DNA from 4 places in the Pantoea phyllosphaerae genome. Region 1 is predicted to be linked to each of the others. Evidence: predicted binding sites of a transcription regulator. Region 1 holds the regulator's gene; each other region holds the start of a gene.
The links. Region 1 encodes PurR, which represses purine synthesis genes. Its sites were predicted from a motif close to CANGCAAACGTTTGCNTG; they were not measured.
Positions count from the first base shown of each region.

Region 2: a site for PurR is predicted at 2,554-2,571, ahead of guaB (IMP dehydrogenase). Genes of this name have one in related genera too.
Region 3: a site for PurR is predicted at 2,588-2,605, ahead of purM (phosphoribosylformylglycinamidine cyclo-ligase). Genes of this name have one in related genera too.
Region 4: a site for PurR is predicted at 3,149-3,166, ahead of pyrC (dihydroorotase). Genes of this name have one in related genera too.

Region 1 covers NZ_JBPFDE010000023.1:4,471-9,057, reverse strand. Annotated here, with positions in the region: gene ACR6A7_RS20230 (Grx4 family monothiol glutaredoxin) at 1-71, opposite strand, end outside; gene ACR6A7_RS20225 (C40 family peptidase) at 434-1,234, shown strand; gene cydH (cytochrome bd-I oxidase subunit CydH) at 1,282-1,371, opposite strand; gene purR (HTH-type transcriptional repressor PurR) at 1,657-2,682, shown strand; gene punR (DNA-binding transcriptional activator PunR) at 2,679-3,584, opposite strand; gene punC (purine nucleoside transporter PunC) at 3,705-4,587, shown strand, end outside.
Region 2 covers NZ_JBPFDE010000010.1:98,117-102,703, reverse strand. Annotated here, with positions in the region: gene guaA (glutamine-hydrolyzing GMP synthase) at 1-954, opposite strand, end outside; gene guaB (IMP dehydrogenase) at 1,027-2,493, opposite strand; gene xseA (exodeoxyribonuclease VII large subunit) at 2,663-4,036, shown strand; gene ACR6A7_RS14520 (M4 family metallopeptidase) at 4,084-4,587, shown strand, end outside.
Region 3 covers NZ_JBPFDE010000010.1:115,536-120,122, forward strand. Annotated here, with positions in the region: gene pstB (phosphate ABC transporter ATP-binding protein PstB) at 1-592, shown strand, start outside; gene purN (phosphoribosylglycinamide formyltransferase) at 851-1,489, opposite strand; gene purM (phosphoribosylformylglycinamidine cyclo-ligase) at 1,486-2,526, opposite strand; gene upp (uracil phosphoribosyltransferase) at 2,765-3,391, shown strand; gene uraA (uracil permease) at 3,458-4,587, shown strand, end outside.
Region 4 covers NZ_JBPFDE010000005.1:212,658-217,244, forward strand. Annotated here, with positions in the region: gene solA (N-methyl-L-tryptophan oxidase) at 1-729, opposite strand, end outside; gene bssS (biofilm formation regulator BssS) at 827-1,084, opposite strand; gene ACR6A7_RS09475 (hypothetical protein) at 1,307-1,576, opposite strand; gene dinI (DNA damage-inducible protein I) at 1,722-1,967, opposite strand; gene pyrC (dihydroorotase) at 2,036-3,082, opposite strand; gene ACR6A7_RS09490 (lipoprotein) at 3,352-3,915, opposite strand; gene grxB (glutaredoxin 2) at 4,025-4,587, opposite strand, start outside.

The DNA.
Region 1 (4,587 bases):
GAGCCTTTCATATACAGCAGGACCGGGTTTTCTGCGATCTGGCGCTGAATTTTTTCTACAGTACTCATAATTGCCTTCCTTAATTCCCTACTTCGTGTTTGTTTATTGTAGCGACTTCGCCCCGTCCCTGAAAACGACAATTTCTCGCTTGTCGGGTGAAACCGCCATGTTTGTTAAGTTCTTTAGTAAAGATCTGATTTTTTCTGACGATAATCAAAACTTAAGCTGTTCATATCTGGTAATAACTTTGCTGCTATAAGCCGCTGAAATTGCTTATTTTAAACCCAACTGCAACCCTGTAACAGTTTAATAGAAAAATGGCTTAACTTTTGAAAAAAACCTGGCTTAGAATGGCCCCGGCGCTGATCTCCGATCAGATTTTTCTAACCTCGTTACGGCCTGTTGTCGTAACCGCTAACCCTGTAACCGGACTATGCGATTACTGATTACGCTCTTTATATTAGCTTTCGCGCAGCTGTTCATGAACATCGCTTCGGCTTCGCCGCAAGCGCCGGTTAACGCCAGCCTGCACAAGGCAGAGAAAAAAAGCGCGCGCGAAGATGAGCGCCGCAAACGGCGACCGGTCAAAACCAGCGCGAAAAAAGCGCGCTCTTCTACTGCGCAAAAACTCAAACTGAAAAAGCAGAAGAAGATTGAAACGGCTAAGCTTTCCGCTTCCGCCGCCGACACGAAAAAAACCCTGAAATCCTCTCGCAAACGCTATGGCCGCCAGCGCACGCTGACCACCGCAAAAGCCACTCCTCTCACGCCGCTGGATGCCGACGCCACTTCCACCCTCAAAATGAGCAAGTCCCATCGCCTGCGCTACCAGAAAGCACGCGAAACGGCGATGACCAAGCTGATGGGTCAGCTCGGCAAACCTTATCAGTGGGGCGGTACGTCACCGCACACCGGTTTCGACTGCAGCGGCCTCGTCTGGTACGCCTATAAAGACCTGGTAAAATTCAGAATTCCGCGCACCGCCAACGAAATGTACCATCTGCGCGACGCTGCGCCGGTGAAGCGCGAGTCGCTGGAGAAAGGCGATCTGGTCTTCTTTCGCATCAACGGCCGCGGCACCGCTGACCACGTCGGGGTTTATCTCGGCAACGGCAAATTCATTCAGTCGCCGCGCACTGGTAAAGATATCCAGATTAGCGGGCTTTCGGATGATTACTGGCAGCGTCACTACATCGGCGCGCGCCGGGTGATGACGCCGAAAACCATTCGCTAAGCGCCATAAAAAAACCGGGATAATCCCGGTTTTTTTATGGCTGTCTGTTAGTGCATGACGGCGGTAAAACTAAAGGCCACAATCATCAGCAGTGCCGCGCCGGTGGTCATCAACGCCAGTTTTAAATCGGTGCTCATTACCTCTCCTTATCCTTACAATTGTCAGGGTCTTGTGTGATTTTCCCATAGTTGCCGGTAAAAATCTCGTTTTATCCCGCAAGCCTTGTTAGAATCCCCGGCTCTGTTGCGCAACTGACGCAACGCCCGTGCCGTTCGCACGCAACAGCCCCTGTTTTGTCCTGCCCAGTGAGTATTTCACCGACAAAAACTGTAGCGAATTAACAGAAAACTCTCTTAGCGGACGCAAACGTTTAACATTATGCTTATCAGTAGCTTATTGATAAGTTCTGGAGTCTCTTTTTAATGGCAACAATCAAAGATGTCGCGAAGCGCGCGGGTGTCTCCACCACCACCGTTTCTCACGTGATCAATAAAACGCGCTTCGTTGCGGAAGAGACGCGCAACGCCGTCTGGCAGGCGATTCAGGAATTACACTATTCGCCCAGCGCTGTGGCGCGCAGCCTGAAGGTTAACCACACCAAAACGCTGGGGCTGCTGGCTACCTCCAGCGAAGCCCCCTATTTTGCGGAAATCATCGAAGCGGTTGAGCATCACTGCTTCGAGCGGGGCTATACCTTAATTCTCGGCAACGCCCACAACGATCTGCAGAAGCAGCGCGCCTATCTGTCGATGATGGCGCAGAAGCGCGTCGACGGCCTGCTGGTCATGTGCTCCGAGTATCCGGACGATCTGCTGAAGATGCTGGAAGAGAACCGCAATATTCCGATGGTGGTGATGGACTGGGGTGAATCGCGCGGCGACTTTACCGACACCGTGCTCGACAACGCTTTTCAGGGCGGCTATCTGGCGGGACGCTATCTGATTGAACGCGGCCATCGCGATATCGGAGCGATTCCTGGCCAGCTGGAGCGCAACACCGGCGGCGGACGCCACGCGGGCTTTTTGCAAGCGCTGGAGGAAGCGGGCATCTCGGTGCGTCCCGAGTGGATCGTACAGGGCGATTTCGAGCCGGAGTCGGGCTACCAGGCGATGCAGCAGATCCTGCAGCAGAAGCAGCGCCCGACGGCGATCTTCTGCGGCGGCGATATTATGGCGATGGGCGCGATCTGCGCCGCCGACGAGATGGGCCTGCGCGTGCCGCAGGATATTTCGGTGATCGGCTATGACAATGTGCGCAACGCGCGCTACTTCACGCCGGCGCTGACCACCGTGCATCAGCCGAAAGCCGAACTGGGCGAGAAGGCGCTGGAGATGCTGCTCGATCGCATTACCAGCAAACGCGAAGTGTCGCAGACCATCGAAGTGCGTCCTACGCTGATTGAGCGCCGCTCAGTCGGCGACGGCCCGTTCCGCGACTATCGCCGTTAATCCTCGCTTAACCACTCCTGGTTGAGCGTTTGCGCATCGCCGAGATAGCTGAGCAGCCAGCTGAGCGCCGGCGATGCGTGCGCCTCCGACCAGCTCACGCAGCAGGGGCTTTCCGGAAAAGGCGCAGGCAGCGCCAGCTCTGCCAGCTCGCCCTTATCCAGCAGCGGCCGCGCCAGATGGCCCGGCATCATCGCCACGCATAAGCCATCCAGTACGCACGCCAGCCCCGCCTGCCAGTCCGGCACCACCAGACGCCGCTGGTTGTCCAGCGTCCAGGTCATGCGGCGCGGCAGCGCGCGCGAGGTATCCTCCAGCACCAGCGATGGCCAGGCGCGCAGCGCATCGTCGTCGAGCTGCGGCTGGTGCGTCAGCGGATGGTGGCGCGCCACGACGCAGCGCCAGTTCAGCGCCCCCATATCGCGAAAGGAGAAGCGCCCGCCGACCGGGATCGCCTGAGTGGCGCCGATCGCCACCTCAACGCGCCCGTCGGCCAGCGCGTCCCAGACGCCGTTAAACACCTCATAGCTGATGTGCAGTTCCATATCGGGAAAGTGGCGATAGAAATCAGTCACCAGCTGGCGGCTGCGCGGCAGCTTCACAATGCGATCGACGGCGATGCTAAGCTGCCCGCGCCAGCCGTTAGCCAGCTGCTGGCACTGCCTGCGGGTGGCGAGCATTTTTTTGATAACCTCGCGCCCTTCACGCACAAAATGCTCGCCAGCGGCGGTCAACGCCACGTCGCGATGCTGTCGCTCAAACAGCGGCACCGCCAGCCAGGTTTCCAGCTGACGCACCGTATAGCTGACGGCAGAGGGCACGCGATGCAGCTCCTGCGCGGCGGCGCTGAAACTGCCGGTGCGCGCCACGGCGTCTACCACCTCAAGCGTATATTCGGACCACATGCTTTTTCCTTTCAAAAATTTTCACAGCACTCTGCAAATATTAACGTTTCACAGTAACGGGCGCACCCTTTTACACTCTGCCGCGTTTAACCTGCCTGTCGAAATATGAGAGTAAAAATCATGCTGTCATCAAAAGGATTTCTGCCCTACCTCGCTCTGCTCAGCATGCTGGGCTTTCTGGCGACCGATATGTATCTGCCCGCCTTCGGCGCGATGCAGATCAGCTTTAATACCTCGCCCGGCATTATCAGCGCCAGTATGAGCCTCTTCCTGGCGGGCTTCGCCATCGGCCAGCTTTTCTGGGGCCCGCTTTCCGACCGCATCGGCCGCAAACCGGTTCTGCTGATGGGGCTGGGGTTATTCGCGCTTGGCTGCGCCGGCATGCTGTGGGTGGAGAATGCGGTGCTGATGCTGGCGCTGCGCTTTGTTCAGGCCATCGGCGTCTGCGCCGCGGCGGTGAGCTGGCAGGCGCTGGTGGTAGATCGCTACCCACGCGCGCGCGCTAATAAGGTGTTCGCCACCATTATGCCGCTGGTGGCGCTTTCGCCCGCGCTGGCGCCGCTGCTCGGCGCCTGGCTGATTAGCCATTTTCACTGGCGTTCGATCTTTCTGGTGCTGACGCTGACCGGCGTGGCGCTGATGCTGGTCACGCTGCGCCTGCCCGCCAGCCGCCCGGCGGCCAAAGAGGCGAGCGAGCAGCCCGGCTTTTTCTCGCTGCTGCGCTCCGGCGTCTATGGCGGCAACGTATTGATCTATGCCGCCTGCTCCGCCAGCTTTTTCGCCTGGCTGACCGGTTCGCCCTTTATTCTCGCCGATGCAGGCCTGACGCCGGCGGATATCGGCCTGAGCTATATTCCGCAAACCATCGCCTTTCTGCTGGGCGGATTTGGCTGCCGCGCGCTGCTCAACCGTTTTGGTGGCGCGCAGCTCCTCCCGTTGCTGCTGGCGCTTTACAGCCTGAGCGTGGCGACGCTGTTCGCCGTGGCCCTCGGCGGAAGCCACA
Region 2 (4,587 bases), on a different contig from region 1:
TTCAACGAATACGCGGCCGATGATTTTACGCTTGGCTTCCGGATCGTTTTCGCCCGCCAGCGCGTCGAGGAAGCGCGCCTCCGCCGGAACGTGAACGATATTGAGGCCGAAGTGATCGCCGAACATATCCAGCACCTGCTCCGCCTCGTTCAGACGCAGCAGACCGTTGTCGACGAAGACGCAGATCAGACGATCGCCGATGGCGCGGTGCAGCAGCATTGCGGTCACGGAGGAGTCCACGCCACCCGACAGGCCGAGAATGACTTTATCGTTGCCGATTTGCTCACGCAGACGTTCGACCGCATCTTCGATAATTTTGGCCGGCGTCCACAGCGCTTCGCATTCGCAGATGTCGAGCACGAAACGCTCCAGCATGCGCAGACCCTGGCGCGTATGCGTGACTTCCGGATGGAACTGCACGCCGTAGAAACGCTTCTCTTCGTTCGCCATGATGGCGAACGGACAGGTTTCGGTGCTGGCGACGGTGACGAAGTCGGACGGAATCGCGGTCACTTTATCGCCGTGGCTCATCCAGACGTCGAGCAGCGGTTTGCCTGCGGCGCTGATGGCGTCTTCGATGTCACGGATCAGCGCGCTCGGGGTCAGCACTTCCACCTGCGCATAACCGAACTCGCGCTCGTTAGAACCTTCGACTTTGCCGCCCAGCTGCATCGCCATGGTCTGCATGCCGTAGCAGACGCCGAGCACCGGTACGCCTGCGTTAAAGACATACTCCGGCGCGCGCGGGCTGTTGAGTTCGGTGGTGCTTTCCGGGCCGCCGGAAAGGATGATGCCGTTCGGGTTGAACTGGCGGATCTGCTCTTCGGTGACATCCCATGCCCAGAGTTCGCAGTACACGCCCAGCTCGCGGACGCGGCGCGCGACCAGCTGCGTGTATTGAGAACCAAAATCGAGAATCAGAATGCGATGCTTATGAATATTTTCCGTCGTCATTGAGGCGTTTCCAGAGCGGGTAACTTGATAATGAAAGCGCCCGGCTGATGCCGGGCGATAAATCTCAGGGGATCAGGATCCCATACGGTAGTTCGGTGACTCTTTGGTGATAGTCACATCGTGCACGTGGCTTTCGTTGATGCCGGCGCCGCTGATGCGGACGAACTCCGCTTTGGTGCGCAGATCGTCGATAGTCTGGCAGCCGGTCAGGCCCATACAGGAGCGCAGGCCGCCCATCTGCTGGTGAACGATCTCTTTCAGGCGGCCTTTATAGGCAACGCGGCCTTCGATGCCTTCAGGCACCAGTTTGTCAGCGGCGTTATCGCTCTGGAAATAGCGGTCGGATGAGCCTTTGGACATCGCGCCCAGCGACCCCATGCCGCGGTAGGATTTGAAAGCGCGGCCCTGATAGAGCTCGATTTCACCCGGCGACTCTTCCGTACCGGCTAGCATGGAGCCAACCATGACGGCAGCTGCGCCCGCGGCGATCGCTTTGGCGATGTCGCCGGAGAAACGGATACCGCCGTCGGCGATAACCGGGATGCCGGTGCCTTCCAGCGCTTCGACCGCGTCGGAAACGGCAGTGATCTGCGGCACACCTACGCCGGTGACGATACGGGTTGTACAGATAGAGCCCGGACCGATGCCGACTTTCACCGCGCTTACGCCCGCTTCCGCCAGTGCCCGTGCGCCTGCGCCGGTCGCGACGTTGCCGCCGATGATCTCCAGGTCAGGATATTTTGCGCGGGTCTCGCGGATGCGCTGCAGCACGCCTTCTGAGTGACCGTGCGATGAGTCGATCAGCAGCACGTCAACGCCCGCGGCGACCAGCGCGTCAACGCGCTCTTCATTGCCCGCGCCTGCGCCCACTGCCGCGCCAACGCGCAGACGGCCCTGCGCATCTTTACAGGCGTTCGGCTTACGTTCTGCTTTCTGGAAGTCTTTAACGGTGATCATGCCAAGCAGATGGAAGCTGTCGTCCACCACCAGCGCTTTCTCGACGCGTTTTTCGTGCATTCTCTGCAGCACGACGTCACGCGCCTCACCCTCTTTCACCGTGACCAGACGTTCTTTTGGCGTCATAACGGCAGTAACCGGCTGCGCCAGGTCGGTAACGAAGCGCACGTCGCGTCCGGTGATGATGCCGACCAGCTCGTTGCTTTCATTCACGACCGGATAGCCCGCAAAACCGTTGCGCTCGGTCAGGGCTTTGACTTCCGCCAGCGTCGTGGTCGGCAGGACGGTTTGCGGTTCGGTTACCACGCCGCTTTCATGCTTCTTCACCTTGCGAACTTCATCCGCCTGGCGCTCAATCGACATGTTTTTGTGGATAAAGCCCAGACCGCCTTCCTGCGCCAGCGCAATAGCCAGGCCCGCTTCGGTTACAGTGTCCATAGCGGCGGAGAGCATCGGGATGTTGAGACGAATGTTTTTCGTCAGCTGAGTGCTGAGATCGGCCGTGTTAGGCAGAACGGTGGAGTGAGCAGGAACGAGCAGAACGTCGTCGAAAGTAAGGGCTTCTTTAGCGATTCTTAGCATGGCAATATCTCAACCTGGGGTGAATGAGAACAGATAAAATATTGCCGCGGCATTATACAGGCCGTAATCGTTTGCCTCCAGCATTATTTTAGAAAAAGTCTTGATCCTCGCCAACAGCCATGTAGTATCGGTTAATTAACCCTCTGATTTACTATTTGATCTCCATCACATGTCGCTACCCCCGATCGCCAATGTTTTTACCGTCAGCCGCCTGAATACGACGGTGCGTCAGCTTCTGGAACAGGAGATGGGCTCGGTGTGGCTGAGCGCGGAGATCTCCAACTTTTCTCAGCCCGCCTCGGGCCACTGGTACTTCACGCTGAAGGATGACGGCGCGCAGGTGCGCTGCGCGATGTTCCGCAATAGCAACCGCCGTGTCACCTTCCGTCCGCAGCACGGCCAGCAAATCCTGGTGCGCGCCACCATCACGCTTTATGAGCCGCGCGGCGACTATCAGCTGATTATCGAAAGCATGCATCCGGCGGGCGAAGGGGCGCTGCAGCAGCAGTTCGAGCTGCTCAAGGCGAAGCTGACGAGCGAAGGGCTGTTCGACCAGCAGCATAAACAGCCGCTGCCCGAGCCGGCGAAACAGGTCGGCGTGATCACCTCTGCGACCGGCGCGGCGCTGCATGATGTGCTGCGCGTGCTGCACCGCCGCGATCCTTCGCTGCCGGTGATTATCTATCCTACACCGGTCCAGGGCGCCGACGCGCCGGCCGCTATCGTGCGCGCGATTGAGCTGGCGAACCAGCGCGCAGAGTGCGACGTGCTGATCGTCGGCCGCGGCGGCGGCTCGCTGGAAGATCTCTGGAGCTTCAACGAAGAGCGCGTCGCGCGCGCTATTTTCGCCAGCCGTATTCCGGTGGTGAGCGCCGTCGGCCATGAAACTGACGTCACCATCGCTGATTTCGTCGCCGACCTGCGTGCGCCGACGCCGTCCGCCGCAGCTGAAATCGTGAGCAGAAATCAGACGGAACTGCTGCGACAGTTGCTCTCACAGCAACAACGGCTGGAAATGGCGATGGATTACTATCTGGCGCAGCAACAGCGCCGCTTCTCCCGTCTCGATCATCGCCTGCAGCAGCAGCATCCGCAGCTTCGCCTGGCGCGTCAGCAGACCGCCCTGTTCCGCCTGCAGCAGCGGCTGAACGAGGCGATGGAAAACCGGCTACGTCAGAGCCTGCGGCAGCAGGATCGGCTTTCTCAGCGTCTTGCCGCGCATCAGCCGCAGCCGCGGCTGTTTCAGGCACAGCGCCAGCTGGAGCAGATGCGCTATCGCCTGCAGCAGAGCATGGAGAAGATGCTTAACCGCGACAGACAGCGCTTTGCAACCCTTGCCGCGCAGCTGGAAGGCGTCAGCCCGCTGGCGACGCTGGCGCGCGGCTTCAGCGTGACGACCGATAGCAGCGGCCAGGTGGTGAAAAAAACCGCCCAGCTGCAGAGCGGCGATACCCTGCGCACGCGTCTCGACGATGGCTGGGTGGAAAGCCAGGTGACCAGCCTGCTGCCGGAAAAAAAACGCCGCCGTAAAACCGCTTCCTGAACAAAGACTATACTTTTTGGCACATTACTTGTGCCAAGGAGTCGGGTATGTCTTACAGCGTTATCCCCCCTTATATCTTGCGTAACATTGTGACCCACGGTTCCAGCCATCAGCAGGACTATGCGCGCCGCACGCTGATGCACGTTCAGCATCTGATGGCGGAGAACTGGCAAAAGCCGGTCGCGCCGCAGACGGCGACGGGCGGCCATGTCGAGCGCGAAATCTTTGACGCGAAAAACACGCAGAACCTGCCGGGCGAGCTGCTGCGCAGCGAGGGTCAGCCTGACACCGGCGATGTCGCCGCCCGGGAAGCCTGGGATTATCTTGGCGTAACCTATGATTTCTTCTGGCAAACCTATCAGCGTAACTCCCTCGACAATCAGGGGCTGAAGCTACTCGGCACCGTCCATTACGGCAAGGCGTATCAAAACGCCTTCTGGAACGGACAGCAGATGGTGTTCGGCGACGGCGACGGCGAAATCTTTAACCGCTTTACTATCGCCATCGACGTGGTAGCGCACGAGCTGGCGCACGGCGTGACCGAGACAGAA
Region 3 (4,587 bases), on a different contig from region 1:
CGTGGTAGACAGCTGCCGTATCGAAGGCGACATTCTGCTGGGCAGCCACGACATTATGCAGCCGGCGCAGGATCTTTCGGCGCTGCGCCGCCGCATCGGCATGGTGTTTCAGCGACCCAATCCCTTTCCTAAATCAATTTATGAAAATGTGGTGTACGGCCTGCGACTGCAGGGCGTGCGCGACAGGCGGGTACTGAACGAGGCGTGCGAACGTGCGCTGCGTGCCGCGGCGCTATGGGGCGAGGTAAAAGATCAGCTGGGGCAGAACGCGCTGACGCTCTCCAGCGGCCAGCAGCAGCGGCTGGTCATCGCTCGCGCCATCGCTATCGAACCGGAAGTGCTGCTGCTGGATGAGCCAACGTCGGCGCTCGATCCTATCTCAACGCTGGTGATTGAAGAGCTGATGGCCACGCTGAAGCAGCACTTCACGCTGGTGCTGGTCACCCATAATATGCAGCAGGCGTCGCGCGTCTCCGACTACACCGCCTTTATGCATCAGGGCGCGGTGGTGGAGTTCGATGAGACGGACCGCATCTTTACCTCGCCGGGCAACCGGCGCACCGAGGATTACATTACCGGGCGCTACGGCTGAGGTAGCGGTACTGGTTGTCACAGGCAGCTAACAAAGTTAAAACGTAGCTGGCATGGGCAGACGAGCAAAGCGTCCTGCGCCAGGGACAAAAACGCCGGGAGCGTTTTTGAACAGCGCAGAGCGCTGGCCCGTTTACGGGCGCACCTCAGGGAGGAGGTGCGTGTCCGCGCAGGACGAGCGCGTATAGATACCTTAAGCGGCTTTGCGATCGGTCCATGCCATCTACGTAAGCACGGACGAGTCAAACAGCGTTATGCCTTAGTCGCAGGCGTAGCCCTGCGGCGGCAGCGGCTGATTATCCAGCCAGGCCTTGCCCTCGCGCATCGCTAACCGACCTTCGACAAACCAGCTAATCACCAGCGGATAGATTGCATGCTCCTGATGCTGCACGCGCGCGGTAACCTCGTCTTCACTGTCGTCAGGGAAGACCGGCACGCGAGCCTGCAGTATCACCGGGCCGCCATCCAGCTCGTCGGTGACGAAATGCACCGATGTGCCGTGCTCGGCGTCGCCGTTCGCCAGCGCCTGACGATGGGTGTGCAGGCCAGGGTACTTCGGCAGCAGGGAAGGATGAATATTGAGCAGGCGATCCTGATAATGCGCGACAAAGGCGCTGCTCAGGATGCGCATATAGCCCGCCAGCACCACCAGATCCGGCGCGTAGGCGTCGATCTCCCGCATCAGCTGACGATCGAAGGCTTCGCGATCGGGAAAATCGCCCGCCGCCAGCGCATGGGTAGGCACGCCCGCGTCGCGCGCGCGCGTCAGGCCGTAAGCGGTCGCTTTATTACTGAAAACGGCAGCGACGCTGCCGTTAATCCGCCCGCTTGCGCAGGCGTCGAGGATGGACTGAAGATTACTTCCGTTACCGGAGATCAGTACAACCAGCTTTTTCATGCGTTGATAACCACGCGCTCTTCCGCATCTGACGCCTTAATGACGCCGATCTTCCAGGCTTTCTCGCCCGCGGCGCGCATCAGCTCTACCGCCTTGTCGGCTTCAGCGGCGCTCAGGGCGATCACCATGCCGACGCCGCAGTTAAAGGTGCGGTACATCTCATGACGGCTGACGTTGCCCGCCTGCTGCAGCCAGTCAAAGACCGCGGGCCACTCCCAGCTCTTCTCGTCGATCACCGCCTGGGTGTGATCCGGCAGCACGCGCGGGATATTTTCCCAGAAGCCGCCGCCGGTCAGATGGGCAATCGCATGCACATCGACCTGCTCGATCAGGCTAAGAATATTTTTCACATAGATGCGGGTCGGTTCCAGCAGGTGATCCGCCAGCGGGCGGCCATCCAGCTGTTTGGTCAGCGGATCGGTCTGGCTTACCTCCAGGATTTTACGCACCAGCGAATAGCCGTTGGAGTGCGGGCCGCTGGAGCCCAGCGCAATCAGCACGTCGCCGTCCTGCACTTTTGAGCCGTCGATAATGTCAGATTTCTCAACTACGCCGACGCAGAATCCCGCCACGTCGTAATCTTCGCCGTGGTACATGCCCGGCATTTCAGCGGTTTCGCCGCCTACCAGCGCGCAGCCAGACTGCAGACAGCCCTCGGCGATGCCGGTGATAACGGCAGAAGCGGTCTCGACGTCCAGCTTGCCGGTGGCGTAATAGTCGAGGAAAAACAGCGGCTCTGCGCCCTGAACCACCAGATCGTTCACGCACATGGCGACCAGATCGATGCCGATAGCGTCATGGCGCTTCAGATCCATCGCCAGACGCAGCTTAGTGCCGACGCCGTCGGTTCCGGAGACCAGTACCGGCTCGCGATATTTCTGCGGCAGCGCGCAAAGGGCGCCGAAACCGCCCAGCCCACCCATAACTTCCGGGCGGCGGGTCTTTTTCACTACGCCTTTAATACGATCAACCAGAGCATTACCAGCATCGATATCAACGCCGGCGTCTTTGTAGCTGAGAGAGGTCTTGTCGGTCACTGCGGAATCCCCACGCGATTGCGGTTGGTGGTTAACAAAAAGCGCGCCAATTCTAACAGCGCAGGCAAACGTTTGCGAGCCCCATCGCCTGGTCAAATTGCGCGCCGGACGATTTTCATCAATCCTTGAATAACGGATCAAAACTTCGCCTCTTTGCGCAACGACATATGGCGCGCTTGCGAAAAGGCGGTATAATCCCGCGATTTTTTTTAGCTCAACTCATTCCGGGAGAACACCAATGAAGATCGTGGAAGTCAAACACCCGCTGGTCAAACATAAACTGGGCTTGATGCGTGAGCACGATATCAGTACCAAGCGCTTCCGCGAGCTGGCCTCGGAAGTTGGCAGCCTGCTGACCTACGAAGCCACCGCCGACCTGGAAACCGAGCGCGTTACCATCGAAGGCTGGAACGGCCCGGTGGAAATCGATCAAATCAAAGGTAAAAAAATCACCGTGGTGCCGATTCTGCGCGCCGGCCTGGGGATGATGGAAGGGGTGCTGGAGCATGTGCCAAGCGCGCGCATCAGCGTGGTCGGGGTCTACCGCGACGAAGAGACGCTGGAGCCGGTGCCGTACTTCCAGAAGCTGGTCTCCAATATCGAAGAGCGCCTGGCGCTGGTGGTCGATCCGATGCTGGCCACGGGCGGCTCCATGATCGCCACTATCGATCTGCTGAAAAAAGCGGGCTGCAGCAGCATCAAGGTGCTGGTGCTGGTCGCCGCGCCGGAAGGCATCGCCGCGCTGGAGAAGGCGCATCCGGACGTTGAGCTCTACACCGCGTCGGTCGACCACGGACTGAATGAAAAGGGGTATATCATTCCGGGGCTGGGCGATGCCGGCGACAAGATTTTCGGAACCAAGTAACTGAATCAGCCGACCAGAGAGTCGGCTTTTTTTTGGCAAAATAAAACCGCTTTAAGGGGATAAATGATGACTCGTCGCGCCATTGGCGTCAGCGAACGCCCGCCGCTACTGCAAACGATACCGCTCAGCCTGCAACATCTGTTCGCCATGTTCGGCGCAACGGTGCTGGTGCCGATCCTGTTTCATATCAACCCGGCGACGGTGCTGCTGTTCAACGGCGTCGGCACGCTGCTCTATCTTTTTATCTGCAAAGGCAAAATTCCCGCCTACCTCGGCTCCAGCTTCGCCTTTATCTCGCCGGTGCTGCTGCTCTTGCCGCTCGGCTATGAGCTGGCGCTGGGCGGCTTTATCCTGTGCGGCGTGCTGTTCTGCATCGTGGCGCTGATTGTGAAAAAGGCTGGCATCGGCTGGATCGACGTGATGTTTCCGCCGGCGGCGATGGGCGCGATCGTGGCGGTTATCGGTCTGGAGCTGGCGGGCGTGGCGGCCAATATGGCGGGGCTGCTGCCAGCGGAAGGTGCCAGCCCTGACAGCACCACCATCACTATCTCGCTGGTGACGCTGGGCGTGACGGTGTTTGGCTCGGTGCTGTTCCGCGGCTTCCTCGCCATTATCCCTATTCTGGTGGGCGTGGTGGCAGGCTACGCGCTCTCGTTCGCTATGGGCATCGTCGACTGGACGCCGGTCTACAACGCGCCCTGGTTTGCGCTGCCGACTTTCTATACGCCACGCTTCGAGTGGGCGGCGATGCTCACTATTCTGCCCGCCGCGCTGGTGGTGATCGCCGAGCATGTTGGTCATCTGGTGGTGACCGCCAACATTGTGAAAAAAGATCTGATCCGCGATCCCGGCCTGCATCGCTCAATGTTCGCTAACGGCCTTTCCACCGTGATTTCCGGCTTTTTCGGCTCGACGCCCAACACCACCTATGGCGAAAACATCGGCGTAATGGCCATTACCCGCGTCTACAGCACCTGGGTGATCGGGGGCGCGGCGATCATCGCCATCCTGCTGTCGTGCGTCGGCAAGCTGGCGGCGGCGATTCAGGCGATCCCGGTGCCGGTCATGGGCGGCGTGTCGCTGCTGCTCTATGGCGTTATCGGCGCGTCAGGTATCCGCGTGCTGATCGAATCCAAAGTGGATTACAGCAAGGCGCAAAACCTGATCCTCACCTCGGTTATCCTCATCATCGGCGT
Region 4 (4,587 bases), on a different contig from region 1:
GTTCTCCATCTCTACCGTAAAGCCCGGAAACTTATTGTTTTCGCTATAGCGGCCATCGGCCTGATACCAGGCGAATATTTTACGCGTCGGCTTGATCGGTAAATCTGGCACCAGCTTGCCAACCCAGGTACCGGCACTGATCAGCATCTTACGCGCGCGGAAGGTACCGTCTGCCGTGACCACCTGCTGCAGATCGCCGTCGCGACCAATTTGCGACACGCCGCAGTTAAACAGCTGCGCGCAGCCCGCCTTCTCGGCGAGGGCGATCCAGCTGCGCACCGCCTGCTCGCACTTCAGGTAGCCCGACTGCGGTTCGAACACGCCGATATAGCCATCCGGCACGCTGATCTGCGGCCAGCGCTGGCGCACCTCCTCCGCCTGCAGCAGCTCTATCTCCAGCTGCCAGGCCTGCGCGCTGTCGATGACGTTGCGAATAAATTCAGAGTGTTGGGGCGCAAGGTTAATAATGCCGCTACGGTGCATGATGCGTTCGCCAGCCTGCTGTTCCAGCTCGTCCCAGAGCGCCTGCGCGCGCAGTACCAGCGGAACATAGCGTTCGCCCTCGCCGTAGGCGTGACGGATCAGCCGCGTTTCGCCATGATGCGCGCCCTGGGTATGCGGCGGATGGCTGGAATCGATCATCAACACCGACAGGCCCGCCTGGGTGGCGTAAAAACCCGCGGCGGCGCCAACGGATCCGCTGCCCACCACAATCAGATCATAAATCATTGAAGGATAACTCCTGAAAGCCGTAACACGCCCAGCAGCATACCAGAATCAGAAATGAAAAAGGCACCCCTGAGGGTGCCCGTTCATCTGGCGGAGACTAATGTTTGGACTGGTAACGCTCCATTTGCTCGGCCGATTCGATCTTGGCAATGCCAGCTTCAAGAATAGAAATAAATTGTCTTGCCACGTCTGTTGTCAGCCAGTAGGTCGGTCCGACGTCTGCTTCTTCTTCTTTTTGATCCTGCGAGGAGAGCGAATGCAAACGGATCATCATAGCGTCGTAGCTGTCTACGGTACTGATATCCCAGCCCACCAGCGGGTGAGTTTGAATAACGTCTTTATGATTACTGTCCATTATAACCTCCTTATTACTCGTTAAACGAAGTGCATGATGAGGTTCAATGCGGCTTTTTTATCCGATAGCGAGACAATTATAACAGAAAAAGCGTTCTATCCGATTAAAATGTGCGGAGAACAAAAAGTGAGCAAAATATTCGGCGTTAAAAAAACGATTAAAAAAAATAAAATGCCTGACGCATCAGGCAGTTTTTTAACGCGCTCGCGCAGCAGTAAAAAATCAGGCCAGTGGGTCCGCCTGCTGTACGCTGTGAGGCTTTTGCAGCGTCAGTGCCAGGCGAGAAAAGTGTTGCTGCAGCGGTTCGTCGTGATTCTGATTTTGTGCCTCAAGCGTCAGATGATGCACCAGCAGCTGAGCGGCGCGCTCGTCGAGGCAGAGGGTCAGGCTGGAGAAGGCGCTTTCCAGCACCGTCAGGCGACGTTGCTGATCGGCAATCAGCGCCAGCAGTTCACCGAAGGTCATGGCCTCTTCCGGGTTGTCTGTCATCATTTCATCTCACCTCCTGTTAAGCATAACGAGCGCAAGAATAGGCGATTGATCGATCAGAGTCTAGATGCAGGAAAAAGTTATGGCGAGGGGAGAGAGCGATAAAAAAGCCGGATGGCGACACCCGGCAAAAACTGCGCAGTGGCGGTTAATCGGTAATGAACCAGTCGTCAGCGCTTTCCCAGGTTTCCTGTAAAATATCGCTGATTCGATCGCGCGTCTCTTTACCGCCGCCCAGCACGCTGAGCTGGTTCGCGGTGGCATAGCGCACCTTGACATGGTTCTGGCCGTCGGGAAATTCTTCATCGATACGGCGGGAAAGTTCTGCCGTCAGCGCTTCCATTGCGCCGGACGGAAGCGGGGACGTTTTCGCAACGGTAATTTCAACACGCATAGCAGCCTCCGGATTAGATGCTGTATATATTTACAGTATATTCCGGCCGGAGGCAAGCGAAAGCGCAATCAGTTTTTCACGCGCCAGTTCAGGGTTTCGCCGGCGAGGAAGGGCACCAGCGCGTGCTCGCCCATGCTGATGCTCTCTTCGACTTTCCAGGGTTCGCGCACCAGCGTCACGCTCCCTTCATTCAGCGGCAGGCCGTAAAAGCGCGGGCCGTTCTCCGAGCAGAACGCTTCCAGGTGCGCCAGGGCGTCCAGCTCTTCGAAAACGGTAGCGTAGGCGGGCAGCGACGTCGGCGCGTTGAAAACGCCCGCGCAGCCGCAGCTCGCCTCTTTAAGATGGCGCAGATGCGGCGCGGTGTCGGTGCCGAGGAAGAAGCGCGGATGGCCGCTGGCAACCACTCTGCGCAGCGCCTCCTGATGGACGTTGCGCTTGAGGATCGGCAGGCAGTAGAGGTGCGGGCGCACGCCGCCAACCAGCATATGGTTGCGGTTGAACATCAGGTGCTGCGGCGTAATAGTGGCGCCCAGCTTGTCATTGCCCGCCTCGACGTACTGCGCGGCTTCGCGCGTCGTGATGTGCTCAAAGACGATTTTGAGTTCCGGATAGGTTTTGCGCAGCGGCTCCATGACGCTGTCGATAAAGCGCGCCTCACGGTCGAAAATATCGATGTCGGCGTGGGTGACTTCGCCATGAATCAGCAGCGGCATGCCGATCTTCTGCATCCGCTCCAGCACGCTGCTGATGGCGGCGATATGGGTGACGCCGTGGCTGGAGTTGGTGGTGGCATGCGCCGGGTAGAGTTTCGCGGCGGTAAACACGCCCGCATTGAAGCCCTGTTCGATCTCACTGGGATCGAGCGAGTCGGTAAGGTAGCAGGTCATCAGCGGGGTGAAGCGATGTTCCGCGGGCAGCGCGGCCAGGATGCGGTCGCGGTAGGCGACGGCGGCAGCGACGCTGGTGACCGGCGGCACCAGGTTGGGCATCACGATGGCACGTCCGTTAACCGCGCTGGTATAGGGCAGGACCGTATTCAGCATCGCGTCGTCGCGCAGGTGAATATGCCAGTCGTCAGGGCGGCGGATAGTAAGTTGCTGAGGGTGTGCAGTCATCAGTGAAGCTCCGGCTAGTCAGGAAACGTAGAGGCGCGTTTTGGCCGGGTACAAAGCATAAGGTGTCGGGCAACCGTTTGCACTTCTTTTCTTGCAGGGAGGGGGAAAAGAACAGCGGGCACGGCGCCAGACCGCAGATGAGCTTACAGCGCGGGTGACATGGACCGAAGAGCAAAGCGTCCCGCGCAAGGGACTGCGCGGGACGAGCCGCCAGGGATGGCGCTTTTGCGTCTTTGCGATCGGGCCATGTCACCCACGCCTGCACCTTGTCACTGCGTAAACGGAATCACCAGCTGGCCAGGCTCGACCTGAAGGCCCTTAGCGAATTTCTTCGCCAGCGCCTCGCCTTTGCTGCGATCGACGCTCAAGACATAGGCCGGCTTCTGATTGAAGTAGCTTTTCAGCGACTGATTCAGATAGGGCGTCAGGCTTTTCATCACCGCGGCCATTTTTTCCGGCTGCACCTGCGCGTCGACGATCTCCAGATCGCGCAGATAGATGGCGCCTTGCTGCGCGTCGAATACCGGCTGCGCCTTCATTTTCAGCTGCATATCCGCTTCCTGCGGGCCAAACAGCGAACTGACGTTGATTTTCGCCCTGCCGGTCAGCGTGACGCGGTCCGGCTCCTCGCGGCCAATCTGGCTGCTGAGGTCGGTCAGCAGGATATGGGCGTTCACCAGGCCAGCGACACCGATATCTTTTTCATAATTGTTGTGCTTCGCCAGCGCCTGATTCACTTCCTGCTCGCTGATGGTGTACTGCGTCAGCTGATTGCAGCCGCTAACCAGCACGGCGAAAAACAGGGCCGTCAGCCCCAGAAATGCCTTTTTCATTTTGTCCTCATCCAGTTGATGCTCATGCAGCGCCTAGGGTGCCTGAATGCAGATGAGGTGTCATTAAAAAGGCGATGAGAAACGCCGGCGCGCCTCTCATCAAACCGGATCAGAGGGCGATAGAGGAGAGCAGGTTGACCTGCGTCTGCTTCGCCATGTTGTCGCGATAGTCGGCCACGCGGCTCGGCCAGTCGATGCCGGCTACCAGCGTCAGCGAACGCAGCAGCGGAAAGAGGTGGATATCATCTTCCGACAGCTCGCCGTTGACCGCGTTGGGTTTGACAATCAGCTTGTCGAGCTGGCGCAGATCGTCGCTGACCTTTTTGATCAGGCCTGGCGCATGGCTCTTCAGCTCGGCGAAATCGCCGATCGCCGCCTCTTTCTTCTGGCGGAAATAGTCACGCGCCTCTGGCGTGGCGAATTCGGCGAAGGCGGCGTCCGCGATGCGCGGCAGCAGCAGCTTATTAACGTAGTCGTTGACGCTGCGCAGCCAGTCGCCGATCGCCGGATTGATTTTGCCGTTCAGCAGCGGCTCCCGGTCGCTTTTATCAATAAAGCGCACAATATCGAGGCTTTCCGGCATTGCGCTGCCGTCATCTTTTTGCAGAATGGGCGCGACCTTCTGCCCCACCAGCTTTTTCGGCGTCGCTTCGTCATCATTAAGCATCACGA